Regions from separate parts of the Sutcliffiella sp. FSL R7-0096 genome, predicted to be linked through region 2. Evidence: predicted binding sites of a transcription regulator. Region 2 holds the regulator's gene; each other region holds the start of a gene.
What was found. Region 2 encodes LexA, which represses DNA repair genes until DNA is damaged. Its sites were predicted from a motif close to CGAACATATGTTCG; they were not measured.

Region 1: the regulator LexA is predicted to act here: its motif matches at 3,902-3,915, upstream of MKY77_RS01265 (YolD-like family protein).
Region 3: the regulator LexA is predicted to act here: its motif matches at 1,819-1,832, upstream of MKY77_RS15050 (UV damage repair protein UvrX).
Region 4: the regulator LexA is predicted to act here: its motif matches at 4,293-4,306, upstream of uvrB (excinuclease ABC subunit UvrB).

Annotation. Positions count from the first base shown of each region.
Region 1 is NZ_CP152003.1:207,227-214,633, forward strand. Features, by position in the region: gene MKY77_RS01240 (LysM peptidoglycan-binding domain-containing protein) at 120-908, shown strand; gene MKY77_RS01245 (hypothetical protein) at 991-1,716, shown strand; gene MKY77_RS01250 (hypothetical protein) at 1,713-1,865, opposite strand; gene MKY77_RS01255 (hypothetical protein) at 2,082-3,362, shown strand; gene MKY77_RS01260 (hypothetical protein) at 3,362-3,532, shown strand; gene MKY77_RS01265 (YolD-like family protein) at 4,179-4,442, shown strand; gene MKY77_RS01270 (helix-turn-helix domain-containing protein) at 4,452-4,649, opposite strand; gene MKY77_RS01275 (FtsK/SpoIIIE domain-containing protein) at 4,918-6,216, shown strand; gene MKY77_RS01280 (replication-relaxation family protein) at 6,164-6,733, shown strand; gene MKY77_RS01285 (hypothetical protein) at 6,730-7,152, shown strand; gene rpsI (30S ribosomal protein S9) at 7,231-7,341, shown strand.
Region 2 is NZ_CP152003.1:2,231,608-2,239,014, reverse strand. Features, by position in the region: gene MKY77_RS11285 (ABC transporter transmembrane domain-containing protein) at 1-612, opposite strand, end outside; gene MKY77_RS11280 (YneF family protein) at 1,174-1,392, opposite strand; gene sirA (sporulation inhibitor of replication protein SirA) at 1,484-1,915, opposite strand; gene tkt (transketolase) at 2,084-4,090, opposite strand; gene MKY77_RS11265 (DUF896 domain-containing protein) at 4,182-4,412, opposite strand; gene MKY77_RS11260 (recombinase family protein) at 4,458-5,132, opposite strand; gene lexA (transcriptional repressor LexA) at 5,462-6,073, shown strand; gene MKY77_RS11250 (DUF421 domain-containing protein) at 6,157-6,756, opposite strand; gene MKY77_RS11245 (nucleoside hydrolase) at 6,836-7,407, opposite strand, start outside.
Region 3 is NZ_CP152003.1:2,925,714-2,933,120, reverse strand. Features, by position in the region: gene MKY77_RS15065 (ankyrin repeat domain-containing protein) at 114-875, shown strand; gene MKY77_RS15060 (hypothetical protein) at 851-1,390, opposite strand; gene MKY77_RS15055 (YqzH family protein) at 1,523-1,702, opposite strand; gene MKY77_RS15050 (UV damage repair protein UvrX) at 1,903-3,159, shown strand; gene MKY77_RS15045 (YolD-like family protein) at 3,195-3,518, shown strand; gene MKY77_RS15040 (HPr family phosphocarrier protein) at 3,568-3,807, opposite strand; gene MKY77_RS15035 (radical SAM protein) at 3,909-4,739, shown strand; gene MKY77_RS15030 (hypothetical protein) at 4,850-5,011, shown strand; gene MKY77_RS15025 (HAD family hydrolase) at 5,030-5,647, shown strand; gene nikA (nickel ABC transporter substrate-binding protein) at 6,033-7,407, shown strand, end outside.
Region 4 is NZ_CP152003.1:4,278,967-4,286,373, reverse strand. Features, by position in the region: gene gntK (gluconokinase) at 1-146, shown strand, start outside; gene MKY77_RS21970 (hypothetical protein) at 241-510, opposite strand; gene MKY77_RS21965 (peptide chain release factor 3) at 661-2,238, shown strand; gene MKY77_RS21960 (hypothetical protein) at 2,780-3,202, shown strand; gene MKY77_RS21955 (CsbA family protein) at 3,284-3,544, shown strand; gene MKY77_RS21950 (hypothetical protein) at 3,643-4,173, opposite strand; gene uvrB (excinuclease ABC subunit UvrB) at 4,575-6,554, shown strand; gene uvrA (excinuclease ABC subunit UvrA) at 6,562-7,407, shown strand, end outside.

The DNA.
Region 1 (7,407 bases), 2.0 Mb from region 2:
ATTATCATGTAAACACGCTGGGTTGGGAACGAATTGGATACACTTTTGTTATTGAACCACAAAATATCATAGATACTCCAAACGGAAAGCGTGCTCGCATAGTATATGCAAACAATGTGTTGGACAGATCTTACCACGTTGGTGATAGCAACGACTTTTCCTTAGGTAGTTGTGTGGCTGGTGACTACCGCTATGACGAGTTAGACGATGCAACGATAGCTAGTATGGTTGACCTACACCTTGCATTAAAAGCTGATAAGATTGGTAAAGAGGACAAATCTCATCACGAAATGACAGGGTATGCGTGGAAACAATGTGCAGTCTTTAATTATGCTGTAGCATTAAACTTTAAGCCGAACAAACCAGTCGATAAGACTTTACCAGATGTTTATACGGTCCAACAAGGTGACACTTTATGGGGATTAGCGAAAAACGATAGTCGTTTTACTGTGGAAGATTTGATGCTTTGGAATAACATTAAGGATCCCTCCAAACTAAAAGTCGGTCAAAAATTGCTATTTAAGCAACCTGAAGTGAAGAATAAACCAGTTACACCACCTACTTCTCAACAGAAAGCACCAACGAGTGTCGTAGATTATCTTAATAGTATTGGTGTTGATTCATCCTTTGCCAACCGTACAAACCTCGCTAGGCAACATGGCATCAACAACTATACTGGTACTGCTGCACAAAACTTGCAATTGTTGGACAAGTTACGAAACCAACCTAGCAAACCAGCTGCACCTAAGGGCGATCAAAAGACCAATAGTATTGTTGATTACTTGAATTCCATAAAACAAGATTCATCTTTCGCTAATCGTGAAAAGTTGGCCAAGCAACATGGGATTAAGAATTACAAAGGGACTGCAGCTCAGAACACTCAGTTGTTAAATAAGTTACGAAAATGATATAAAGGCCTCCCTTTTGGGGGGCTTTTTGCAGGAATTTTAAAATGAACCTAGAATATAAACTATATTGAGGTGAAAGATATTGGAACAGTTTATATCGCTTATTGTTTTTTCTCTACCAGGATTACTTGCGTATTTATGGATCCAGATGTTTGGATTGAATCCAACCGTTAAACATAATCCCACAGAAATAGTAGGTTTAGCAGCGCTCTTGTGGGCACCTACGACCATTCTATCAGTATTAACTTATAACCTTTTATATTTTATCTTTGACAATTTTTTAGGATTTTTAAAGATTGATATCTCAAGTCTAACTTTAAGATATATAATTAATATAAACGATATAAATGAGATGTCCTTAAGTTTAGTTTTCTTATTATATTACTTAATGTTAAGTGGGCTGTTTAGTTTTATAGTGGCATGGGTATGGGTAACTTATATTTATAAATATATGATGGATTTGGTGAATTGGGTTAGAGTAAAAAGAAAGATATCCAAACTTTCGCAAGAAACAACAGTTTGGGATAGTTTCTTCTTGAAGTTGGAAGAAAATAAGGAAAGCCCAATAGTAATAGAGATGTATAAAATAGATAAACCAGAAGAAAAACAATATGGTTCAATTATAAGAATGTCCCGTCCTTTTGAGACGGAACGCGCTTTGATTTTACATGACTCAGAAAATTGGAAACTAGCATATAATCATTTTCAGTATAGTATTAAAAGATCATATGTTGATATTAAATCAGGCATTATTATCAATGAATTAGATGTTCCTCCACCACAAGTAATCGAATCATTAGATAACTAACTCTTTTTTGGAGGAACTGTAGGTGCACTATAGGCAGGTCTTTCACCAGACCTAATACGACCAGGGGTAGTAGTTGCGATCTTAGGCACTGTAGGTGCCTTTGCTGCTGGTCTTGAAATAGAATAATCTTTCCTTGTATTTCTACTCATCAAAACTCTCCTTTCTAAATATCTATGTAAAAACCATACATCGTATATTTCGACATCGGGGAGTGTTTCTCCTTTTATTCAACCCTCTTAAGTTTCATTTCCGTATCTTACTCTTGTTTAAAAGTATTTATTCAAATTGCAGAGTAAAAGTAAATAAAGAAGGATTCATATAAAATATGTCGAATATTCATTCTGTTAGGTAATAGGAGGGATAAGATGACAGCTGAAATCGGAATTCTTAATCGATCCGGAGTCGCTCTTGCAGCTGATAGTGCTGTAACAATTGGAGGGGAAGGTAATCAAAAAGTATATAATTCCGCAAATAAATTATTTTCCCTTTCTAAGATACATCCTGTAGGGATTATGATTTACGGCGGAGCGGATTTTATGGGTGTACCATGGGAAACAATTATTAAAACATATAGAGGTAAATTGGGAGATGCTAAATTTGATACTTTGCAAGAGTATGCGGACCATTTTATAAAGTTCTTTGTAACGGATAACAGGTTTTGCAATAATCACACAGAATACGATTTGGTGCATAAAATCTTATATAGTGAACTAATGGACATGCTAAATTATGAGGTTAATCCGAAAATTAATGAATTAACAGGAACAGGAGAACCTGTTCATAATTCTGATGTTGAAAAAATATTAACTTCAGTTTTAGAGAATAGAATCAATAAATTAAATTCAAACTCAGAAATAATACATAATCCCACTTTTGTAGAGAGTTTTGTTGATAAACATAGAAATACAATATTAGATTTATTAAGAAAAGTTATTAATTTCGAACTACAAACACATGTCATTGATTCATTTGTGGACTTTTGTACTAAGTTAATCAAATCTGATACTTTTTCTAAAAATCACTCAGGTATAGTGATTTCAGGTTATGGGGAAAATGAAATATTTCCTAGTTTATTGGACTATAAAATTGAGGGGATATTTCTGGGGGAACTGAAAGCTAAAGAATCTCAACCAATAAAAATTAATTCATATAGTGATGAAGTTTACTCTACAGCTGCGATGAGACCATTTGCACAAAAGGAAATGGTGTATTCTTTTATGAATGGCCTAGAGCCCTCCCTCCAGGATAATATTATGCAAATAATATATAATACGATAGAAGCATATAATCAAATATTAATTAAAGATTTTTCAATAGACAAGAAATTTACTGAAGGAGTTCCGAATGTTATTGTCGAAAATATACACAGGGAACTCGATAAAATTCAATCTACTTACTATGCGCAACCGATAATGGATATTTTAGAAGTGCTCCCAAAAGAAGAGCTAGCAGCTATGGCGGAAGCGTTGGTAAATCTTACATCATTTAAAAGAAGAATAAGTATGGAAGCTGATTCTGTAGGTGGTCCTATTGATGTGTGTGTCATTACCAAAGGAGATGGCCTAGTTTGGATAAAAAGGAAACATTATTTTGAACCTGAACTTAATTATAATTTCTTCAAAAATTACTTAAAGGGGATAGACTAATGCTAACTCAATTTTTTTCAAGTGATAAGTTAGTTAAAGTGGAAAATCAAAGTTATTTTAACATCTCTAGCAAAGAAAAGTTGATTTTTGAATTAAAGAAAAATGAATCTAATGTAGTAAAATATGCTACTGAAAATATTGTAAAAAATTTAAATGAATTAAATCGATAGACCATCTAACCCCTTATAATAAGGGGTTTTTCTATTTTAACTTTATGGATTTTATCAATTTGAGGATTAATGAAATAACTGTTATATAGTTAGCTTAGAATTTGGTCGATACCTACGATTGTTTCCTTCGTTATTAGGATGTAAGAGGTAAAACTGCCCTGCCCCAAAAGTTATAAGGCGAGGGTCCACGCCGTCAGAGAAAGGTGCAAAAAGGTAAAAAGCCCTCCTTTTATTCACAAGGGCTTTTTAAGTTTATTTGTCTTCTCTTTCTCTACTTTTAAACTCATAGTAATTTCTTCACCATGCGCAAGATTTTATTCTTCTAAGTAATTTACTGTCAATTTATTATGTTCAGATTTATAAAAAATAGGAACATTCGTTCGTTTGTTAACTTGAATAGGAACATTCGTTCGTTTATAATTAGGAGGTCTTATCGATGGTAAATTTACGTAACAGAATAAACGAAGTAATGGAAATGATATATATTAGCAATAAAGGAGAATTAAGCAAAAGAAGAGTAAAAGTTCTAAGTGTACAGGAAGATGCATTTCGAGCCTATTGTTGTTAGAAAACAACAACGTATTTTTAAAATGGTAAATGTATTATCGATAAGACCAGTTCAGAGCGTTAGGAGAGGTGCATAGAAATGATGTTAGCTAAGCCAAAAAAAATGAAAAAAGCTTCTAGGCCAAGTAGAGATGAATTTGAGATGGAAGAGTTGGGGAACGCAATTGAAGAGGCTTATCGGGAAAAAAGTGAAGTAATTGTGACTATCTGGCAACGTGATCCACTTAAAGGCAATATTACAAAGTTGGATGGGCAAACAAAAACTGTCCACATTTTGAGTGGGTATGATACTCATAAAGTAAAGTTTATCGACATACTAAAAGTGGAAAGCGCACCTCGTTAATGAGGGCGCTTATTTTATTTGATCTCCCCATAAATCTTCGACTGTAGTATTCAAAGTCCTTGCTATACGGATTGCAGATGGTAAAGAAGGCAATGACTCTCCTCTAACAATTAAGCTATATGCACCATTTGAGAGACCGGACTTTTCTGCAACGAACCCCTGTTTAATTCCAGTTTCTTTATGTAATTTCTTCAATTTACTTTCCATATACACATCACCCTGATTTATATATTCTGTGAAAAAATAACATGTCCTCTAAAAAATTTTGTTTTAGGACAAACAATTGTTTTCATACGCTTTACTATTCAGTATTACAGTCGCTATCATCTACGTGTACAAACGCCGTTATTAACTTCGCAAGATGCACGCAAAAACGCATTACCAAAACCAATAGTGTCAAGGGTTTGAGATATCTCTTCACTATGCGTTTAAGGTGCAACTATTTATTACTAAATAATAAATACGGGGTGAAGAAATGTTGTTTGAAATCATCACTACAACTGTAGCAGCTGGGCTAGTTGGATTAAGTTATTTTAAAAACTCTGAACTTGATGATGGAGAGAAAATCAAGAAAATCGCGGTTAATTGTGGACTTTATGTAAAGGAAGGTGAAGAGATTAAGACAATTCAATTATATAGAAAAGAAACTCGAGAGTGGGGAAAGGAGTATGTGTACCGGATCCCTCTAGGTCTTTCGTTTAATGATTTTGAAAAAAGATTAAGCAACCTTAGAGACGGAATAAACAATAGGAAAGGCATCATTGATTGGAACATAATAAAAAAGATTCAATATAAAAAGGGGTTGATTCATCAGTTAAAGGAAATGATGGGGAACCGGTATATTTCTGACAAGGATGTAGAGTTGAGCTTTGATGGGATGTTACACATTAAAGTATTAGATCGTCACCTACCATCAAAATATGATTTTGAGGTAAACGTTCTTTCTAAAGAGGATAATTGGAAAGTCCCTCTAGGGGAATCTAGGTATGGATTTGTAAATCATGATCTGGAAGCTGGGCATATCACTTTGGCTGGAGCAACCAGGAAAGGAAAGACTGTCTTTCTAAAATTACTTATTACATCACTTATATTAAAACAGCCTGACAAAGTGAAATTAACATTAATTGATCTCAAAGGAGGATTGGCATTTACCCGATTTAAAAACGCAAAACAAGTAGAAGAGGTGGCTACAAACTTAGATGAATCCCTTCGTGCTTTGATAAGAATCAAAAAAGAAATGGATAATCAAAAGGAGTGGATGGATCAACATGGATGCGAAGACATTAAAGAAGCTAGGCTTGGCACTCGACATTTCATTGTGGTTGATGAAGCAGCACAAATCTCGCCGCACATCCTCACAAACAAAGAAGAAAAGGAAAAAGCAAAGAAGTGTGAAGAAGCGCTCTCGGAAATAGCAAGAATTGGTGCTGGACTTGGGTACAGACTCATCTATTGTAGTCAATATCCAACTGCAGATGTTATGAACAAACAAATAAAACAAAACTGTGATACTGTCATAACTTTTAAGTTAAGGGATGCGGTTGCTTCACGAGTGGTTTTAGATGAGAGTGGAGCCGAGAAATTAGAGGTAGCAGGAAGGGCAATATATAAAACACCAGATGGCACCAAAATTGTGCATACCCCCTTCATAACAAATGGCCAAATAGAGGCACTTATAGCTCCACATATAGTTAATAAGGTTCAAAAGGAGGAGTTGAGGCTTGAAAAACCAAAAGAAGTTGGAGGAAATACTTTTAAGTTTGAAGAAATGTGACTACCTCTCCAGGGAGCAGTTACAACGTATGCATCGATTAGGAAAAGACCGAAATGCGCAGAGAATACTTAGTAATATGGAAGAGTTTATTTCCTACTTTCACGAAAATAGAAGGAAAATCTACTACTTAAATGCAGCTGGTCGAGAGATGGTGCAAGCAGTAAAGAAACGAAAGAAAACAGTACAGGTGAATCATTACTTAATGAGAAACGATCTTTATATTCATAAAGGAAGACCGTCTTCATGGAAAAACGAAGTTAAAATCTCCATTAATAAAGTAGCCTTCATAGCAGATGCCGTCTATATTTCAAACAAAATCCACAAATTTATAGAAATCGATTATAAACAGTCCATGGTTAAAAATGTGCAGAAAATTAAAAAATACAAAGATTTATCCACAGTTAATCCACACTTTTCACTTATCTGGGTAACAACTACACCTTATCGAAAGAACAGGCTAGAACAACTTTGTCAGGGCTTGCGAGGTAAAGTCTATCTATGGGAGGATCTAAAATGAGAACTGAATCCATTTCCTTTGGAGAGTTTATGTCAGGAAGTTATAAGCAAAAGAAAAAGGTTACTGATTTGAATTGGAAGTATATGAGGAGAGTGGCGACATCTATGGCAATTCCACTGATTGCAACAAAACCAGTGTTCGCTGATTCGCCAGAAGTCATTTCGGTAGGTGCTACCCAATACTTGGGTGAGAAATCTTTGGAAATCATTGCTCATGCACTAGACCCTCTTGTAGATTTAATGGTAGCACTCAGCTTTCCGGTTTGTTCTGTCATCATTGTAGGATCCTGTTTCTTCTTTATGTTAGGTAAAAGCGAGAGGGGATGGACTGGAATACAAAATGCAGGGCTCGGGTATGTACTTATTCAGTTAATGCCAATGTTACTGACAGTATTAAAAGAAATTGGTAGTGCTATATAAAATTGACCAACTTTTGACCATTTTTACAATGTTTTTGAATAGAACTACATGTAGAAATTTTTGTTTAAAGAAGAGAAATTGCACAGGAGAGTAAACTCCCGAGAAGTTGTGTATAGGGATGATATGAAAGAGCGTAAAAAATACGGACTTAAGGGCGCTCGTCGTGCACCTCAGTTCTCAAAACGTTAATCTTCGGATTCCAATATGGAAAACCCCCGGCCCTTTGTGGTTGGGGGTTTTTTGGTGTTCCGGAAA
Region 2 (7,407 bases):
CACACTTTCCTGTACCTTATCATTTAACGATGAAAAGGCAGCCTGGGCTTTATGAAACGTTTTGTGCAACAAAGACCCGTAGTAATTTGTTGCCAGAGCCATGAAAGGAAGTGGAATGAGGCATATCAACGTCAGCTTCCAGCTTATTGTAGCTGCCATGGCGATTAAAACGAATCCACCCGTCATTAATGAATCAACAAGTGTTAAAACTCCTGCACCCGCAGTCTGTTGGATCGCTTGAAGGTCATTGGTGGAATGAGCCATCAAGTCACCAACACGTCGACGCTGATAGAAACTTGCGGACATTTTCGTAAAATGCTCATACAAATTATTGCGGAGTAATCTGGCTAGCCTCACTGCCGGACCAAAAATCAAGATCCTCCACATATAGCGTAAAATATAGACGATAATGGCAGTACCAAGGAGTACCAACATCAATGTTACAATGGTCTCTCTGGTTAGCGTCCCATCCACAATATGGTCAACCGTCATTCCCACTATTCTGGGTGGAATAAGCTCAAGAAATGCGACTATTGCAAGTAGAAGCACTCCTGGTAAATATGACTTGCGCTCCTGTTTAAAAAACCACCAAAGGTCTTTAAAAATACTCATGGTCTTTCCCCCGATTTTTCTCTCTCATTCTTTTTCAAAAGCTCTTTTCTCAATGATTGTTGTTATTTCTCAGTAAAAAGGCGGCAATTATATACTCTAAACCAGGCATGTAGTTAATTCTTTACAGCCGGGAAAGAGCATGCGGGTAAGAAATATTACGGTTGGTTGATAAGTACATCCAACACCAAAGTTTACGAAAATAGCCTTTTCAAATGTATGTACTGCAGTCTTCAACTATAACAGTTTAGCAAATATTCAAATATTTAGGAAGATACTTTTTTTATAGGGATTTATTTTTGTAGGGATAGTTAAGGGTTATTGATATGGATCAGCTTCGATTCTATGACTACTGGATTTCTTTGACGACTTCGGTTTCGGGATGCATTCGAGGACTATGACGACCGAATTCGCTTATTGTCTTCAGTTTCGGGACATACAACCCCTACTCACGCGTTTCCTCTTTTCTTCCTCATTCCGCGCTGCATCCGTTGCACACAGATACCACATCACATCCCCCGAACCAAAAGAAAAAGCACCCACATCACTGGAGTGCCTTCTCATTTATTTCATTTGCTTATTCATCGCAGACATCATTTGATTAATTTTCTTTTGGGATGGTTTCATTCCCATTTGCATCATCATCACGCGAAGCATTTGCTCATTAATTGGTGGATTTTTCTTTAAGTAAGTCATCATGTACTTACGAGCGATGAAAAATCCTAGTGCAACCCCAGCAATTAGTGCTAGAACTACAAAAAGAATCCAAATCCATGTTGCCATCAAAAATTTCCTCCTCAAAACTAGGTCTACCAATGTAGTGTACTAAACTAGAACCTATTATACAACATTTTCCGATAGATTTCTCCACCAATCAAACAAATTTTCTTTGTTTGATTGGTTGCAACCAACCATAACGATTGGAGCTGGTGTCAATTGCAAGGAAGTATGGTGCCTGTTTCCTGATGATTTCAAAGAAAATGGCTTCTGCTTCAAAAGAACCTGTGGAGGAGAGCTTTAAATACTTTTCAAAGATGGAAAGCTTTGCAGTTGAGTCAACTTTTTCTATTTGATGCTGATAGGCCACTCGTTTGTAGCCAGCGCTGTTTTTGAGTGCATGTTCCAAAGACTGTTGAAGCGGGAAGGTGGGAATTGGGATGGTGACATAATCCACTTGTTGTTTGATTATAGAATGAAGTGGTTCCTCTTGTTCGTATTGTTGAAAGAGTTGAAAAAGCTTTAATTCATTACCGGAATAATGCTTGGCTACTTCTTCCTCTATTAAATAGATCATGTATTGACGCAAACGAAACCCTCCTATCACTTCTTTCTTTTTATTATAGTGAATCTTAAGGAAGAGTTTTGTCTTATAGTGTAGTTGGCAAGGGGCTATTTTTAGCGGATGTTGTCGAAATGCAAAAAAAGAAAGCAATGCCGTGATGAGGCATTGCTCTCTTTCTATTTTACACAACCATTATTTATCAAGTAGTGCTTTCACTCTAGCAACTACATTTTCAGTAGTAAATCCGTATTCTTTCATAATGCGCTCACCAGGTGCTGAAGCTCCAAATCCGTTGATAGCTAGGATATCCCCTTCGTCTCCAGTATAGCGTTCCCACCCAAGTGGAGTTGCCATTTCAATACCCAGACGTTTTTTTACGTCTTTAGGTAATACAGAGTTTTTGTATTCTTGAGATTGCTGCTCAAAGCGATCCCATGACGGCATGCTGACAACAGAAACATGAATGCCATCTTGCTGTAATGCTTTTTGCGCTTCAATAGCAAGACCAACCTCGGATCCAGTTGCAAGGATAAGGGCATCCGCTATGTCTTTCCCAGCTTTGGAGATGACATATGCACCTTTACGTACGCCTTCTAGAGCTGTCTCATCCGTTCCTTTGATCGTTGGAAGGTTTTGACGAGTCAACACAAGAGCCGTCGGTGTTTTCTCGGATTCCAGTGCAACTTTCCATGCAGCTGCCGTCTCGTTTCCATCTGCAGGACGAATGACACTTAGGTTAGGCATTGCACGTAATGATGGAAGCTGTTCGATTGGCTCATGGGTAGGTCCATCTTCTCCAACAGCAATGGAGTCATGTGTGAACACATATGTGACAGGCAGTTGTTGAAGAGCTGCCAATCGAATAGCAGGACGCAGATAATCAGAGAATACAAAGAATGTACCTCCATACACTTTCAAACCACCGTGTAGCGCCATACCGTTCATGGCTGCACCCATTCCAAATTCACGTACACCAAACCAGATATTGCGGCCACTGTAATCTTCAGCAGTAAAATCTGCTTCATTTTTAATATTTGTTTTATTTGATCCAGCCAAGTCAGCCGATCCACCAAAGAAGTAAGGTACTTGTTTTGCAATGGCATTTAGAACTTCTCCAGAAGATGCGCGGGAAGCCAGGCTTTTTCCTTCTTCATAAACTGGAATTTCAGAATCCCAACCTTCAGGAAGCTCACCTTTCATCGCTGCGTCTAGTTGTTTTCCAAGCTCAGGATACTTAGCTTTATACGCATCAAACAGCTCATTCCATTCCGCTTCCGCTTTAGCACCTTTTTCAGCTACTGTTTCACGGAAATGTGTATATACTTCTTCTGGAACATGGAAGTCGTTCTCGAAAGTCCATTTGTATGCTTCTTTCGTCAATTTCAACTCATCTGATCCAAGTGGAGCACCATGAACATCAGATTTACCTGAACGATTTGGTGAACCATAACCGATAGTTGTTTTCACTTCGATCATTGTTGGGCGAGACAGATCACTCTGTGCTTCTTCCACTGCCGCTGAGATTTCCTCTAAGTTGTTTCCATCCTCCACGCGGATATACTGCCAGCCATATCCTTTAAAACGCATTTCAATGCTTTCAGAGAAGGAACGATCTAAATCACCATCAAGTGAAATATCATTGGAATCATAAAGGACAATGAATCGGCCCAATTTGAGATGGGATGCCAGGGAAGCTGCTTCTCCGGAAACACCCTCCATTAAATCACCATCTCCACAAATGCTATATGTAAAGTGATTTACCAATTCCATGCCTTCTTTGTTATATGTAGCTGCAAGGTGGCGCTCTGCCATTGCCATGCCAACACCCATTGCAATACCTTGTCCAAGAGGACCAGTTGTGGCGTCTACCCCAGGAGTATGTCCAACTTCAGGATGACCGGGAGTTTTGCTTCCCCACTGACGGAATTCTTTCAAGTCCTCCATGGATACATCGTATCCGCCTAGATGCAAAAGGCTATAAAGCAGCATGGAACCATGACCCGCAGATAGTACAAAACGGTCTCTATTGAACCAATTTGGATTCTTTGGATTGTGATTCATGAACTTTGTCCATAAAGAGTATCCCATTGGCGCAGCGCCCATAGGCATACCTGGATGGCCGGAATTTGCTTTTTCAATTGCATCGATAGATAGTGTACGAATTGTGTTAATGGAAAGTTGATCTATTTGTTGTGTCATCTTTTCCACCCTTTCTCTTTTATACTTATTTTTATTGGAAAAATTCTATTTTATCATAGATAGTATGTTCCAATGTTCTGAAAAAAAGCGTTTAATGCTTTAAATTCTTTTTTGTTTCTTTCAATTTTTCAGGCGTGACATCATTTCCTTCCGGATCCACAACCGTTACCCCCTGGAGAGTATTTTCCATGGAAGCACGGAACGTCTTGATATATTCCTGACGAAGCTTTTGTTGTTCTGCTGTTTCTTCCTTCGTAAGACCTTCGCTTTTGGCCTTTTTGGAGAGTGCGTTAATTCTTGCGATTTTTTCTTTTGATAGCATAGAAAACTCCTTCTTTCTTCCTTGTGAAGATATGCTTTTATCTTACTAGAGCGGTTCTTTTTTTACAAGCAAACCGGTGTCGCTCTCTTCTATATATTCCCGATACCGTCTGTTTACAGTCGCCTTAGACACATCATACCCAAGGCCTCTTAAAGTGGCAGCGATTTCATGAAAAGTCAGCTTGTTTTTTCGTAGCCTCACAATCTCTTCTATAGGCACATCAATTTTATCCCTTCCAGGGCTCATGTGTAGGTTTGTGAGGTTTTTGGTAGGATCATATCCACTTTTAACTGCCCGTTGCATGCCCCGTTTTATTTTTAAATTATGTAACTTTCTTTGGTATTCCTCTACAATGGCCACAATATCCATCACCATTGAATCAGAATCAGATAATCTCAATTCTCCATTATCTGTTATTGAAAATATCTTTATTTCATGTTTCCGCAACCAATGTAAAAATGCGATTTTGGCATTTCCTCTGCCAAGCCTTGTTTCATCCTGAATTAGCAGCACATCAACATGCTCACTTGAAATAAGCTCGATTATTTGGAAAACCCCTTCACGATCCAAGTCATAGCCGCTCGCTTGTTCTTCCACTACTTGGATAACTTCAATACCTCGATTTGCCGCTAAAGATACTAATTCTTCCCTTTGACGGGTTAGCGAAGTTTCTTGTGTGTCTTTTTTGGTACTCACACGGCAATATATGATTCCCTTCATGTACGTTTTCCTCCACCATTCTTTTAAACTATTTGGCTCTTTCCTTCATAGATTGTTGCCATTCAACAATAAAAAGTCGTCAATTGGAGCTTTTATTGTTACTTTTACTAAAATAGGCAGGTAGTCTATTCAGTACCGCTGAGAAAAGAGCACGACAGTAAGGATTATTACGGCTAGTTGAAAATACGAAAAAGCGACAAAGTATACGATGATAGCCTACTATAATTATCAAGCGAACGTATATTCTTGTCAATAATTCGAACTTATGTTTGTATTTTTGATGAAAAGATGCTATACTGATAACAATATAAATGATAGAGGTGCGGAATATGAAACTATCAAAAAGGCAACAGGACATATTGGATTACATAAAAAAAGAAGTCCAAGCAAAGGGATATCCACCATCCGTCCGTGAGATTGGTGAAGCGGTTGGACTTGCTTCCAGTTCCACTGTTCACGGTCATCTTGCACGACTTGAAAGCAAAGGGCTCATTCGCCGGGACCCAACGAAACCAAGAGCCATTGAAATTATGGAAGATGAACTTGTACCGAAGATTTCTGCAGTCAATGTACCAATCATCGGTAAAGTAACTGCCGGACAACCGATTACAGCCATTGAGAATGTGGAAGACTACTTCCCACTTCCTGACCGCTATGTTGCACCTGACGAGCAGGTTTTCATGCTTGAGGTTATGGGAGACAGTATGATAGAAGCAGGGATCCTTGATGGGGACTACGTTATTGTTCGCCAACAACAGTCCGCTAACAATGGGGACATCGTAGTGGCAATGACCGAAGAGGATGAAGCTACCGTTAAACGTTTCTTTAAAGAAAAAGATTATATCCGATTACAACCTGAAAACTCCACATTAGAACCAATCATTGTTCGCAATGTGAGTATTCTTGGTAAAGTGATTGGTGTGTACCGTAATATCCATTAAAAAAAGCCGACCATCGGCTTTTTTTCTTATTAATATTTCCTTAAGAAAATTTTATTTGGTTAATCAAGTGTTTCGCTTGGACGTTATTTAAGTTCATGTTTTCCATTTTTCACTTCGGTAAATAAATTTCCCTCTTTCTCATTATTTATTCGACTTGGTTTGATTGTGGGGTCAATCATTATTTTTAAGAGCTGGATTTCCTGATAGAGGAGATTCCAATCCTTCTTTGTTATCGGCTTTGCTTGTTCTGTTAATTCAAACCCTATTTGTCCGTTCGGTTCGAGTGTGGCCCACTTTACATCACTTATACTAGAAATACTATTTTGTCTAAGTTTCATCTCCAATTGATCAATGGTAAACCTTAATTTTTTCAAAGTTTTTTCATTTAGGTTTCCATTTTCTATCAGTATTTTCGCCTTACCAGTAATCAACTTCTCAAAAATGTCTGATTTTAGTTGCAAGAACTCCATCAACACAAGTGTTACCACAAGTGTGATCCCCACCCCGAATGTCACCCAAATACTCCTTCCTGCTAAAGGTTGAATTAACAAGGAACCTATACCAATCATAATTACCACTTGGGCCAAAGTCATTTGGGATATGGATTTTCTACCTGCAATCCTTAATAAGAATGTGCCAATGATTGTTATCAAAATAGCTTTCCAAATCCAATTTAAATCCATTGTATTGTCACCCCATCGAAATACTATGTCCTTATAATAATCATTTCACAGTAATTTATTCAGGTGACAATCTATGAAATTAAGAAAGTTGGCTCCCGTCTGCCAAGTTAACCCTTATAAAGTCAGCAATAAAATGGTTATAATCAAAATCCATCACTATATAATGTTCAAGTTCAGGCTCTTTATAGACCATCCTTAAATCTGCTATACTTTGCCCTCTGCTTCCGTCCACAATCGCAACCCTTACATCTCTCTTGATTGTATATGTTTTATCCCTGTTTATTAGATAGTAAAGAGTGAATGCATCATGCACTGGCGAACCATCTATACCTGGCAGCACCTGGTCGTAGAATGCAGCATAATAATTAGTGACGGCTGGAATCAAATATTTGTAGGGGCTGCTCGTATGATTAAAAATGAATGTCGCAATATCCCTTGTCACTATGGCCCTATTTGTTACATTGAGTGGGGTAATGTATACCTTTTTCGCCTTGTTCAAGATAGCCGAAGTGGCAATGGGATCACCCCAAAAGTTCGCCTCCGCAACATCTGTCACATTTCCGGGAACCATGAATGCTCCCCCCATGAGGTACACCTCCTTTACCTGCTCCATAAGTTCAGGTCGGAGGTTGTAGGCGAAAGCAAGGGTGG
Region 3 (7,407 bases), 690 kb from region 2:
GGTGAGTTTGACTTGTATTTTAAAAGTTCGGACAGTATTTACCGCGAAACGACAGTAAAAAGGCCTTTTTCGACAGTAAGTGGGATGGACGGAATCAAAAGGAGGATTTACAGATGAATTTTATTTTGAATGAGGAGAAGTTAGGTGTCGAGGTCATTAATGCCATTCAAAGCGGGGATGTACCATCTCTTAGGGGTTTACTTGCTGATCATCCCGACCTTGCCATGGCAAGAATTATCTCAAGAGGTTATCATGATGAAAATTCTGATACATATGGAGTGTCCCGCACATTACTCCATGTGGCCACTGATTGGCCTGGCCATTTTCCGAATGGGTCGACAATCGTGCGCACTTTAGTGGGGGCGGGAGCAGAGGTGGATGCTAGATTCACTGGTCATCACTCGGAAACACCTCTTCATTGGGCCGCCAGCAGTAATGATGTGGAAGTGCTCGAGACGCTTCTCGATGCAGGTGCGGACATAAATGCCACAGGAGCAGTAATTGCTGGAGGAACCCCTTTAGACGACGCGGTGGCCTTCGGACAGTGGAATGCAGCTCGCCGGCTAGTGGAGGCGGGAGCGCAGACCAACCTGTGGAATACTGCTGCGCTTGGGATGATGGATGAATTAAAAGCATACTTTGCATGCGATGAGCTTCCTTCCACTTTTGAAATCACACAAGCTTTCTGGCTGGCATGTCATGGTGGCGAGCTCCGTACAGCAGAGTTCCTCTTCAATCATGGGGCCGATATCAACTGGATTGGTTATGATGGACTTACTCCGTTCGATGCAGCAATCCGCCGTGATGATTCAGACAAAAAATTGGTCGGGTGGCTTCGCAACAAGGGCGCTCATTCTACTGTGGAAATGGCGTAAGGTCTTTCTTTTTCAACTTCCTGGTCTGTTGTCCCAGTCGACTTCTGCTGGGACCTGTTACGGAAGATCTTTTCCCACATCCCCTGAAACCCGTACATTAATAATGCCTTGATTAAAAATAACCCAAAAAGCTGATGACGGCTCATTTTCTTCATTTCAAAGATCCCCATACTTTTAAAACATGTAAATACGGGATACATAAATATAGCATCCACTAATGCATTCAATAGGAAGTATAAATAGAATCTCCCGTAAGTTAAGCGTAATATCCAAAGCGAGCCCGCAAAGAACGGACCTACTATAAATGCAAATTCATTTATGAAATATGGAGGGATTTTCTTGTAGATGGCCCACCATTTATATTTTTCCGCAACGATGCTTTCCAGTGCAATCAGAATGGACATAAACAAAGCCCCTGGCAAGTAGCGTTTAAAGTGCTGCCACCCTAGAAAAGGGAGCGTCAATATAGAAATGAATACCATTATCCATAATACGAGCACAGGTTTTTTTTTCATGATGGATGTCCCTCCTCATTGTAATAAACTTCTGCTTTTATCATGTGTAATTGCAGGGGATTTATGAATTAATTTACAAGTTCCTATAATAAACAACTAAAAAAAGCACCATTCCTCACTGGAATAGTGCTACTATTTGCTTAAATACTCATATACCACATCATGGACCACTTCAAATACATCCAAGATAGGGTTTTCAGTAATTATATGGTTTACTTCCTTTGCCATCCTTTCGTACTCTTCCTCACTGAGTGGAATCGATTCAAAATCATGCTGATATTGAATAAAACAATTTCGGATCATTTTTTTCACTAAGTTTCTCTCCACATCATTCACCTCATTATCCTTTATTATAAAGGTTTTGCTCCCTAAACAAGAACATCAAAATGACATTTGTCGAAATATGTAGTGGAATTTACCATTGAAACCGAACGTATATTCGCTTATTATTGGGTATATACTACTGATACGAACATACTTTCTGTTTTAGTGAGGTGTGAAAGTTCGTGGACATGGATTACAGCAAGATGCCAAACAACAAGATTTTATGTGTAGATATGAAAAGCTTTTATGCCAGCTGCTCGGCAGTGATGAAGGGACTCGATCCACTCACTTGCTATTTGGCGGTGGTTGGGGATACGGAACGACAAGGGAGTGTCGTACTTGCGGCCTCTCCCATGTTGAAAAAGGAATTTGGAATCAAGACGGGCTCCCGCCGGTTTGAGATTCCAAATGACGAACGCATCCATATTGTGAACCCCAAGATGGCAACCTATCTGCGCATCTCCACAGAAATCACTCGGCTTTTCAACCGATATGTGCCAAAGGACGCCATCCATACGTATAGTGTCGATGAAAGCTTCTTACAAGTCGACGGGGTGGAGGCGCTTTGGGGAGACGCCACCACGATTGCCGAAAAAATCAAGGAAGACATGGAACGTGAATTTCAGCTTCCATGCGCCATCGGAATTGGTCCGAACATGTTGATGTCAAAGCTTTGCCTGGATCTTGAAGCCAAGAAAAAGGGCGTTGCTGAGTGGACCTATGAAGATGTGAAAACAAAGCTTTGGCCACTTTCTCCGCTCAGTGAAATGTGGGGAATCGGATCGAGAGTGCAAAAAACATTAAATCGTATGGGAATTTTCAATGTTGGACAGCTCGCAAATTATCCCCTCGAGCTGCTGGAGAAGAAATTTGGTGTGATGGGAAACCAGCTGTACTATCACGCTTGGGGGATTGATCTATCAGAGCTTGGTGCCCCAATCATACAGGGGCAAATCAGCTTTGGAAAAAGCCAGATTCTAATGCGCGACTATACAGACCCCAAGGAGGTCAAACAGGTCATCCTGGAAATCTGTGAGGAAGTCGCCAGAAGAACACGCCATAACCGCAAAGCCGGCCGCACCATCAGCCTTGGAATCGGCTATAGTCGCGATGAACTAGGCGGTGGATTCTACCGCTCCCGAACGATGGAACGGGCAAGCAATGTCACGATGGACTTATACCGTACTTGTCTTGAGCTGTTCGAGGAAAACTATGAACCAAAAACCGTCAGGAAAATCGCTGTATCCCTCTCCAATATCGTCGAGGACAGCGAAATGCAGCTGAGCCTATTTGAACTCGAACAGCCGAAAAAGCGGGAACTGGGCTATGTAATGGACACCATCCGCGGAAAGTACGGAACCAATGCTCTATTGAGGGCTGTGTCCTACACCAATGCCGGAACGGCCGTGCATAGAAGCAGGTTGGTTGGTGGGCATAAGGCTTAGGGGCTTTAGCTAGAACTTAAGAAAGGATGATGAGGATGATACGGGATCGCGGAACCATCAAATGGACGTCCATGATGCTACCGGAGCATGTCAAAATGCTGCGCGATTGGACTAAAGAGGACCTATATGAAACCAAGCCGGAAATGGACGAACAGCGGCTGGAAGAATTGAATGAACTGTTTTGCGAAGCGATGGAAACGGGTAAGGAAGTAACCATCACCTATTATGAAAAAAGAAGGTACCATCTGTTTGTGGGAGCGGTGCATCATCTTGATGCTTACCAAAGACGATTGCACGTGGTCGATAAATTCGGCGAAGCTGGCAGCCTGTGCGTAGACGATATTTTGGATATTTCCTAGCATAAAAATACATCCTTCCCACGCACGCATGAGGAAGGATGCTTGCTTTTTATTTCTTTTCAAAATACCCGAGCGCCAAAATGGCCTCAAACACTTCTTCGCTCTCATCAGAAGTCACTTCCACTTCCTGTCCTGGCTGAAGGGCTAGTGCCAATACACCAAGCAGGCTCTTTGCATCGACTACCCAATGCTCCTTTTTAAACAAAACCGTTCCGGAATAAGAACTGATTGTATTCACAAGATTACTTGCAGACTCAGCAAAAATAGGCTTTAGCACCGTAAGTACCATATGCATCTACCCCTTTATAATGTGATACTTTAAGTATAAAGAAAAAGATGGAAACAACAAGAGAAAAATATTGATGTAAAGGAAAGGAGTTGTGCCAAAGGATGCGAGTAGAAGTAACCGAAAAAACACCACAAAAACTTCTGACCAAAGCAAGTGGCTTTCTAAAAGGCTATACCCACACCCTTAACCCCTATATCGGCTGTGCTTTTGGTTGTTCGTATTGTTATGTCAGACAAAGCCCGGTCGGTCTATTCCGTAAACAGGAATGGGGAACCTGGGTGGATGTCAAGAAGGATGTAAAAGAAAAGCTCGCCAAAGAACTACGGTTGTTGAGAAAAAAAGAACAGCCCATCAGCATTTTCATGTCATCCAGTACCGATCCTTACCAACCGGTGGAACAAAAGGAGGAGGTAACCCGAACCCTTTTGGAAGTAATGGCAGAAGAACCACCGGATTTTCTTTTTGTCCAAACAAGAAGTCCATTGGTAACAAGAGATATCGATTTGCTGAAATCATTGGGCAAGAGGGTGATGGTGAGCATCACAATAGAAACGGACCTAGAGGAGGTACGTAAGAGGTTTTCCCCAGCAGCACCACCCATCCCAGCAAGGCTGAAAGCATTAAAAACGTTACATGAAGAAGGGGTGCCAAACCAGGTTGCCATTGCACCAGCCTTGCCATTTTCCGAAGAGTTTGCTTTAAAACTAAAAGGAATAGTGGATAGGGTATGTGTGGATGATTTTACAGGGGACGGAAGTGGAGGAAAGCGGACGGCACGTCTAGGTATTTATGAAAAATATGAGGACATAGAGAAGGGAATATGGTTAGATGGAAATGTTCAGCAAGAGGTATTTGAGAAGGTGCGTGAGGTATTTCCTGAAGAACAAGTTGTTCGAAGTCCAGAGGGGTTCTTTCCGCCAATCACAAGTTGAGAGTGCAAAGTTAACGGTCTGACCTTTTGGATAGTAGGTACTTAAATGACGAAAAAAATGCTCACTTACGATACAATAGAAAACAGTTCTAGTTATAGAGGTGATAGATAATGATAACCCTTGGAGATCTGATTTTTCAGTTGTTTGCTTTTTTTGTCCCGTTAACCTTTATTTTTATAATCATAATGATGATGCGTTCTTCTACTAAAAAGAAAACGCAGATAGAAAAATTGGAAGCAAGAGTAGAAGACTTGGAAAGAAGGATAAAGTAAATTAAAGGAGGGTAACTAATGGACAGCATTATTTTCGATTTAGACGGTACGTTATGGGATTCAAGGGAAACCGTACTTGTAGCTTGGAATGAAATCCTGAAAAATGAAGGTCAGATCGAGAAAGAGTTAACAAGTGATGATTTCAAAGCTACCATGGGGCTTCAAATGCATGATATAGGGAAACATTTCTTCCCTGACTTAGAAGAAGGAAGCCGCACCCAGTTGTTGAACAAATGTGGAGAAGCGGAGAGAGTGCTTTTAGAGGAAAAAGGGGGACAGCTCTACGGTCAGGTAGAAGAAGTGTTAGAGAGCCTATCTCAAAAATACAAACTTTTTATTGTGAGTAATTGCCAAGAAGGCTACATAGAAGCTTTTTATAAATATCATCAATTAGAGACTTATTTCATTGATTATGAGAATCCAGGCAGAACAGGACTCTCAAAAGGTGAAAATATTAAACTAATTATCGAACGCAATAAACTGGAGAGTCCTGTTTATGTGGGAGATACGGTTGGAGATCAGCAAGCAGCGAGGGTAGCTGGTATTCCATTTGTCTACGCTAGTTATGGGTTTGGAGAAGTGGAAGAATATGATTATATTATTCATTCACTTAATGATCTGCAAAAAATTTTTTAGCTTTCATTTAATGTAAAAACCTTGAAGGAATGTTTATTCTTTCAAGGTTTTTATTATGGGACAATACGCGTTGTTTGATTTTGTTATTGACGGTTTAAAAGGGGAGGTGTATAGTGAAAAATGCAAATAGTAATCATTACGCTTTAATCTGCGTTTATTTAAAAAATCCAAAAGCGGCATGGTGTTTAAAGCGTAATCACTCTATTTTATAGGGTCTTAATGTCATGAGGGAATTTGTTTTTTGGGGAGAGACTTTAGAAGTCTTCTCACTAGTTGGCGGTGTATTAATCATTAGCACATCCATTGCGCTTTCCACCAGAAAATGCCTGATGCTAGAATCACACCGAGTCTTGCTAAGGCTGAATAGTTTAAAGGAGAGAAAAATATGAAATTAAAAAAAGTACTGATATTTTCCATTTTCATCGTATTGTTATTAACAATCATAGGTTGCAGGAGCGCAAATGAAAAGACAGCATCACAAGAATCCAACGAAAAGTCTGTAACGATGCTATTCAGTTTTGCTTCCAAAACAATGGATCCGCATCAGGACTGGATGGGGGTGCGTGCTGGAGTGGCTGAAACATTGGTTCGAATTGACGGAAACCTGGAAATTCAGCCATGGCTGGCAGAAGCATGGGAGAGAAAAGATGGAAAAACCTGGACATTCAAGATTCGGGAGGGTGTCACCTTTCATGATGGGACCCCAGTTGATGGAGAAGCGGTGAAAGCTTCCTTTGAACGAGTGCTGGAAACGAATGAAGCCGTCTCATCTAGTTTGAAAATCGAATCTATGGAAGCGGATGGACAGGAGATAACGTTTGTCAATACAGAGGAATACCCGGCCTTTCTTTCCGAGCTGGTACATACAAATGCCTCCATCGTTAAAGTGGAAGCTGAGAGTATTGGGGAGCAGCCGATAGCGACTGGCCCGTTTAAGGTTACAAGTTTTATCTCAGAAACGGAAGTGAACTTAGAACGGTATGAGGATTATTGGGACGGAGCGGCAAAATTGGATCAAGTGAAAATCAAATTTAATTCAGATGGAAACGTTAGGGCACTCGCCCTTCAATCCGGAGAAGCAGATATAGCCTATCATCTTCCTCCCGAGTCGTTGGAGCCAATTGAAAGCAACGATAAACTAAGGGTTGAGTCGGTACCAAGCCTTCGTGTCCATTTCCTACTCTATAACAATGCTAACCCTGCATTGCAGGATGTAAATGTGAGAAGGGCATTGGACCTATTAGTGAACCGTCCAGTGGCAGTAAAGGAAATTATGAATGGTCATGCAACAGAGGCGGCTGGCCCATTTAATCCTAACTTTGCATTTGCGGGTGAAACGGAACCAACCAGTTATGACCCTGAAATGGCGGAAAAGCTATTGAAAGAGGCAGGCTATCGGAAGAACGCGGACGGAAAGATGGAAAAAGAGGGAAAGGTGCTTACGCTTAAACTGGCAACGTATTCAGGAAGACCGGAGCTTCCCTTGCTTGCCCAATACTTACAGGGTGAAGCTGCATCTGTCGGAGTTGATATAGAGATTGTCACCATCGAAAATATTGATAGTTATTTATGGGAGCGACAGGATGAATGGGATATGGTGACATACTCTAACCTGACGGCTCCCCGTGGGGATGGCGGTTACTTCCTTAATGTTGCTTATTTGCCGGAGGGGGCGTTGAATCCTGGCCAAATTGATATTCGGGAATTAAATGAACTGACCGAACAACTAAACACTACAGCAGATCCAGAAAAGAGAATGG
Region 4 (7,407 bases), 2.0 Mb from region 2:
ATGAGATGGTTGGGACGACGAATGGGTATGTGCCTGACCAGAAGGAAGTGGAAGTGTACAAAGAGTTGACTCCGTTGTTCATTCGATTGAGCCGTTTGTATGAGCAAGAATTTGATGCGGTGGTGGCGTTTCAGCAGAGGAAATGATGGCTAGATTCTAAAGCTGTTGATTGGAGCGAAAGGTGAAGACTCCAGCGGGAGGTAGCGGTAGCTTGAGACCCCTAAAGCGTTGCGAGGAGGCTCAAGCACACGCCCCGCGGAAAGCGAAGCCTGGCGCGGAAATCAACAGCGAACATATACGAACATAAAAATAAAGAACGACATTCTCCCGGTCACCACCATAGCGAGATTGTCGTTCTTTTTTGTACAGCTGATTCAATTTTTCTTTTTTCGTCTTGGTCGTTTTTGTTGTAAGGTTTGCCAGTGCGTAGGTACCGCGGCCGTTTTCCGGGTTGCGCTTGCCTTCGCGGACTTGCTTGTCACGCAGCTTTTTTGCTCTACTTTTTGCCAAAATGATCACTCCTAACATATATTTACAAAGAGTATAACCGAGAATAGGAATATTGGAAATAGGTTTTCGTTGGATTGCTATATTTTTCTCAAGCTGATTTCTGTTATAATAGCACTATTGTGTAATTTTTGAGAGGTAGGTACGGAAACTGTGAAAAATGAACTTTTAAATAAAGAGATAGACCGCCGCAGAACCTTTGCGATTATATCCCACCCGGATGCCGGGAAAACGACTTTGACGGAGAAGCTTCTTTTATTCGGAAACGTTATTCGTTCGGCTGGTACGGTTAAGGGTAAAAAATCAGGAAAGTTTGCGACATCTGACTGGATGGAGATTGAAAAGAAACGTGGAATCTCTGTAACGTCAAGTGTTATGAGCTTTGAATATATGGATAAGCATATTAACATTCTCGACACTCCAGGACACGAAGATTTCAGTGAAGATACGTATCGTACGTTGACTGCCGTGGACAGCGCCGTGATGATCATCGACTGTACAAAAGGGGTCGAGCCGCAGACCATCAAGCTTTTCAAGGTTTGTCGTATGCGCGGTATCCCAATTTTTACGTTCATCAACAAATTGGACCGTGAAGGAAAAGAGCCGCTTGCGCTATTGGAAGAAATTGAAGAAGTGCTTGGCATTGAATCTTATGCGATGAACTGGCCGGTTGGAATGGGGAAACGCTTCTTGGGTGTTTACGACCGTTACAATGAAGTGTTCATCCGTTATCAAGGAAAAGATGAAGAGGATCGCATTCCGTTCAAGGAATTGGATGCTGTGGAGGAAATCTCCACTCACCCGACTTTTATACAAGCAAAAGAAGACTTTGAATTGTTGGAAGAGGCAGGAAATGATTTTGACATCAACAAGGTGAAGAATGGTTTACAGACTCCTGTATTCTTCGGAAGTGCCATCTCCAACTTTGGTGTGGAAATGTTCTTCCGTACGTTCTTGGATCTAGCAAGTGAGCCGCAGCCACGTCAGACAGAAGTAGAGAAGATTGAGCCGAAATCTACCGAGTTCTCCGGGTTTATTTTCAAAATCCAGGCGAATATGAATCCGGCTCACCGTGACCGTCTTGCATTCTTGAGAATCTGTTCCGGTGTGTTTGAGCGTGGAATGACGGTAACAGTAAGCAGGACCGGTAAATCAATAAAGCTGACCCAGTCCCAGCAATTCCTAGCATCTGACCGTGAGACGGTAGATCATGCATATCCAGGGGATATCATTGGGATTTATGATCCTGGTGTGTACCAGATTGGCGATTCCCTGTTTAGTGGTGGGAGTCAAAAGGTCGAATTCGACGAGATCCCAACGTTTGCTCCTGAGCTTTTCGTAAGAGTGGAAGCAAAGAACGTCATGAAAGGGAAGCAGTTTGGTAAAGGAATCACCCAGCTTGTGCAGGAGGGTGCAATCCAGTTGTTCCGTCAATACGGTACGGAGGCCTACATTCTTGGAGCGGTTGGTCAGCTTCAATTGGACGTATTCGAATACCGCATGAAAGGCGAGTACAATGTGGAAGTCGTCTATAACATGATCGGCTCGAAAATTCCGCGTTGGTTGGAGAGCCAGGATGTGGATACGACGTTGTTTGACTCACGTAATATCCTTGTGAAGGATCGAAATGATCAGTATGTTGCGCTGTTTGATAATGACTTCTCGTTACGATGGTTCCAAGATAAGAATCCGAAAATCGGCTTGATTGATATTATGGCGGAAGAGGATTAATTCTTTGGAGATTTAAGATAGAAAGCCCAGAATGCCCTTTTTAGGAAGGGGACTTTGGGCTTTTTTATTTTTTTATGGGGGTGAAGACGTGAGAGGTGAGATTTTTGAGAAGGAGAGGTCTTCATGAGCGGGATGAGGACGTGAGAGGGGAGATTTGTGGGTGGGAGAGGTCTTCATAAGCGGGATGAGGACGTGAGTGGGTGATTTTTTGGGTGGGAGAGGTCTTCATAAGCGGGATGAGGACGTGAGTGGGTGATTTTTTGGGTGGGAGAGGTCTTCATAAGTGGGATGAGGACGTGAGTGGGTGATTTTTTGGGTGGGAGAGGTCTTCATAAGCGGGATGAGGACATGAGTGGGGAAGTTTTTAGATAGGAGAGGTCTTCATGAGCCGGATGTAGACGTGGGCGAGAAAATTTTTAGATAGAGGAGGTCTTCATGTCTATACTTTCGATCCACTTGTAACAAGAGATGAAACCCTCTTTAAAAAAGCCCCTTCTCTGCCGATATAAAAACAAAAAGGGCGTTAGTAGGGGGACTTTGGGTGAGCGATCAGAAGGAAAAGCTTATGTGGCTAGGACTCTATCGAACGAGACATTTCGTTGTTGGAGGAATGACGATTTTACAAGTGAACGGTCGTGAAGTGACAACAGGCAGTACAAAGGTATTCGTGGAAGAGCTTAATATGGAAAAACTGCGATTTATCAGTCGCGTACAAATACCGGAAAACAGTGATGTACTGTTAGGGTTGAAATTCATGATTTCCAATCAGGTGCTCGAATTCAAAGCCAATATTCTCGGAGTTCAGGCAAATGTTAAAAAAAGAAGGTACACCTACCTGGTCGAGTTTCTGATTGAGAATGATGATGACAGGCAATCAATCCTTACCTTTGTAAATAAGATACAGCTTGCAAACAAGCAGAAGAAATTGAGAAGTGTGACGGAAATAGCTGTAGAGGTTGAGTGAGGGGCAGTGGAGGAGCCACCTGGATAATTAGTTAGTTAATTGTTTTATAAGAAGGTATAAAAACTGCTATACTGACAATAGATGATTTTCGGAACAGATAGAAAAGAGGTTTTCAGATTGTTGGTAAAGCTGATTTTGGCAGTGATTATTCCTGCATTACTTGTGGTGCTGTTTACACGTGTGACCTATAGCTTATATGTTGGAACAGGTTTGGCAGTAGCGCTTATTTTAGTCTCCATCTTTAAAGGTCATGGAAATGAGTGGTATGTTATCTTAGTTGATATTGTTTCGCTTGTGGTCGGATTCTTGTATGCAAAGCGAATGGTAGGGAAATTTAAATAATAAGCTGCGGGGGCTAAACATTATCGCTACTCTCCAGCTGGAGTTTACGCCTTTGCTCCAAGCAACAAAGTAAAAAAAGAGGAAGCGGGATCTTCAGGTTAAGGGAGATCCGCTTCCTCTTTTATTTGTTTTGCCTTCTGTTGATAAGCAATTAAGGCTTCCTGCTCCTCTTCGGTAGTCTCTTCAAGCCTTGCAGGCCTCACCACCCAGAGGGGATCTTTCCCGAACGTCTCCCCATAGCCAGTCAGTACGCCTGTGAAAGTTAGGACATCACCAACCTGCGGGGCTGGATCCAGATTGTCTGCGAAGGTGACCAATACTGCCGGCAGGAACGGCTCTTGTAACTCATAAGTTGAGCTATTCTCTACCCGGGTAACAGTTGCCGTCCACCTTACTGCCTTATCCTTATTAGCTTTTATAAAATCATGGACATACTCTCCATCCACTTCACTATAGGTAAACTCCTCTTCAGGATTTTCCAAAGCACGCTCATCCAGATATGGAATGTTCATCGTTTTTTCTGGAATGGCATGGAATGAACAGCCTGCCAAAAGTAAGCACAAAATGCCAGTGCAAATTGCTGCAAAACCTTTTAACCTCATTTTTCTTCTATTAAAAAACTTTTTCATCACAAAATCTCCCTAAAACAGTTTCCGATTCCCGATACATGATAATGATAAGAATATAGAAAACAACTATTAAACGCAACAGAGACGGGTATAGAGAAAGAAGATGATTCAAAAAAAAGCGAATATCAGTTCGTATTTTTGTTGTTTTGGGCTTCTGTTGTGGTAGAATATTGGTAGAGGATGGGTTCCAATATAAACAATGTTGCTTTTACATTTTTTAAATCAATTTATATAAATGTTTTTGTTGTGCTCTTTTCTTGATTAGTCAATAAAAAGTACATGCTTGTTTAGAACAGATACACGGTAAAAAGTCCAAATGCCGACTTTTTACTTGTTAGTAACAACACTCTTTTAGAAAAGAGCCTAGAGGTTAGATGAACGGAAATGGAGGCTTTTAGTGAATGGAACAGTTTGAGTTAGTTTCTGGATATAAGCCGGATGGAGATCAGCCGACTGCGATCGCGGAGATTGTGGAAGGCCTCAAAAACGGGAAAAAACATCAGACGCTTCTTGGTGCAACAGGTACCGGGAAGACGTTTACTGTCTCTAATGTGATACAGGCGGTAAACAAACCAACGTTAATCATCGCCCACAACAAAACGTTGGCCGGGCAGCTATATAGTGAGTTTAAGGAATTCTTTCCAAACAATGCGGTCGAATATTTTGTTAGTTATTATGATTACTATCAACCAGAGGCGTACGTGCCATCTACCGACACATTTATCGAAAAGGATGCGAGTATCAATGATGAAATTGACAAGTTGCGCCACTCAGCAACCGCCTCTCTTTTTGAGCGGAATGATGTCATCATCATCGCCAGTGTGTCCTGCATCTATGGTTTGGGTTCACCGGAAGAATACCGTGACCTTGTCGTTTCTTTAAGAACAGGCATGGAAAAGGAGCGGAATACGCTTCTACGCGACCTAGTCGACATTCAGTACAGCAGGAACGACATTGACTTCAAACGTGGAACATTCCGTGTCAGAGGGGACGTCGTGGAGATTTTCCCGGCCTCACGTGACGAGCACTGCATTCGCGTGGAGTTTTTTGGAGATGAGATTGACCGCATTAGGGAAGTGGACGCCCTTACAGGGGAGATCCTTGGAGACCGCAACCATGTTTCCATCTTCCCGGCCTCCCACTTCGTTACTCGCGAAGAAAAGATGAAAAAGGCAATCGTCAATATCCAAGCTGAATTAGAAGAACGTCTTGAAGAACTTAGAGAAGCAGGAAAGCTTTTGGAAGCGCAGCGGCTGGAACAGCGTACTCGCTATGACTTGGAAATGATGGCGGAGATGGGCTTCTGTTCAGGAATCGAGAACTATTCACGCCACCTGACACTTCGCCCTGCAGGATCAACTCCGTATACACTAATGGATTTCTTCCCGGAAGATTTCCTTTTGGTAATAGACGAGTCGCACGTTACCCTGCCACAGATTCGGGGAATGTTCAATGGGGACCAGGCAAGAAAGCAGGTCCTTGTAGACCACGGCTTCCGTCTGCCTTCAGCAAAGGACAACCGTCCATTGAGGTTCGAGGAGTTTGAAAAGAAGACAGCCCAGCTTGTCTATGTTTCCGCAACGCCTGGCCCATACGAGCTGGAGCATACACCAAAGATGGTGGAACAAATCATCCGTCCTACCGGGCTGCTTGATCCGGTTATTGAAGTGAGGCCGATCAAAGGACAGATTGATGATTTGATCGGTGAAATCCATCAACGTGTGGAAAAAGACGAAAGGGTCCTTGTCACTACCCTTACGAAAAAAATGTCCGAGGATCTTACTGCTTATTTGAAAGAGCTCGGGATCAAAGTTGCCTACCTGCATTCTGAAATCAAAACGCTTGAGCGGATTGAGATTATCAGGGAATTGAGATTGGGCAAACATGATGTTCTGGTCGGGATTAACCTATTGAGGGAAGGACTTGATATTCCGGAAGTGTCCCTTGTCACCATTTTAGATGCAGACAAAGAGGGCTTCCTCCGTTCCGAGCGTTCCTTGATCCAGACTATCGGACGTGCAGCGCGTAACTCGAACGGTAAAGTCATCATGTATGCCGATAAAATAACGAAGTCCATGGATATTGCGTTAAATGAAACGAAGCGTCGCCGTGAAATCCAAGAAGCATATAACCAAGAGCACGGAATCACGCCAACCACTATCAAGAAGAAAGTACCTGAGCTTATTCGTGCTACTATTGTTGCCGAGGAAGATGGCGATTACGAAGGCAAAGTACCTACATTCAGACCGAAAAACAAGAAAGAAAGAGAAAAGCTCATAGAAAGCATGGAGCAGGAAATGAAAGACGCGGCAAAAGCGCTTGATTTCGAGCGTGCAGCCGAGCTTCGTGACCTCATCTTGGAGCTCAAAGCGGAAGGATGACATAAGGATGGCAATGGATAAAATCGTAGTAAAAGGGGCCAGAGCCCATAACTTAAAAAATATAGATGTGACCATTCCCCGCGACAAGCTTGTGGTGTTGACGGGGCTTTCAGGATCGGGGAAATCCTCGCTAGCTTTTGATACCATCTATGCGGAAGGACAACGCAGATATGTGGAATCCTTGTCTGCCTATGCCCGTCAGTTCCTTGGGCAGATGGACAAACCGGATGTGGATGCGATAGAAGGGCTTTCACCGGCCATTTCCATCGATCAAAAGACAACAAGCCGTAACCCGCGTTCAACGGTTGGAACGGTAACGGAAATCTATGACTACCTCCGTCTTCTTTTTGCAAGGGTAGGCAGACCAACATGTCCAAAACATGGCATTGAGATATCTTCCCAAACGATCGAACAGATGGTGGACCGGATCATGGAGTATCCCGAGCGGACCAAGCTTCAGATTCTCGCTCCTGTCATTCAAGGCCGTAAAGGTACACATGTGAAAACCTTGGAGGACATTAAAAAGCAAGGTTATGTCCGTGTCCGTGTGAATGGTGAAATGGTGGAAGTTTCGGATGAGATTGAGCTGGAGAAAAATAAGAAGCACTCCATCGAAGTGGTGATTGATCGGATTGTCGTTAAAGATGGGGTGGAAACACGTCTGTCCGACTCATTGGAAACAGCTCTTCGATTAGGCGAAGGAAAAGTAATTGTGGATATCATTGGGGAAGAGGAGCTTCTTTTCAGCGAGCATCACGCTTGTCCACAATGTGGATTCTCCATTGGTGAACTGGAGCCGAGAATGTTCTCCTTCAACAGTCCATATGGTGCTTGCCAGAAATGTGATGGATTG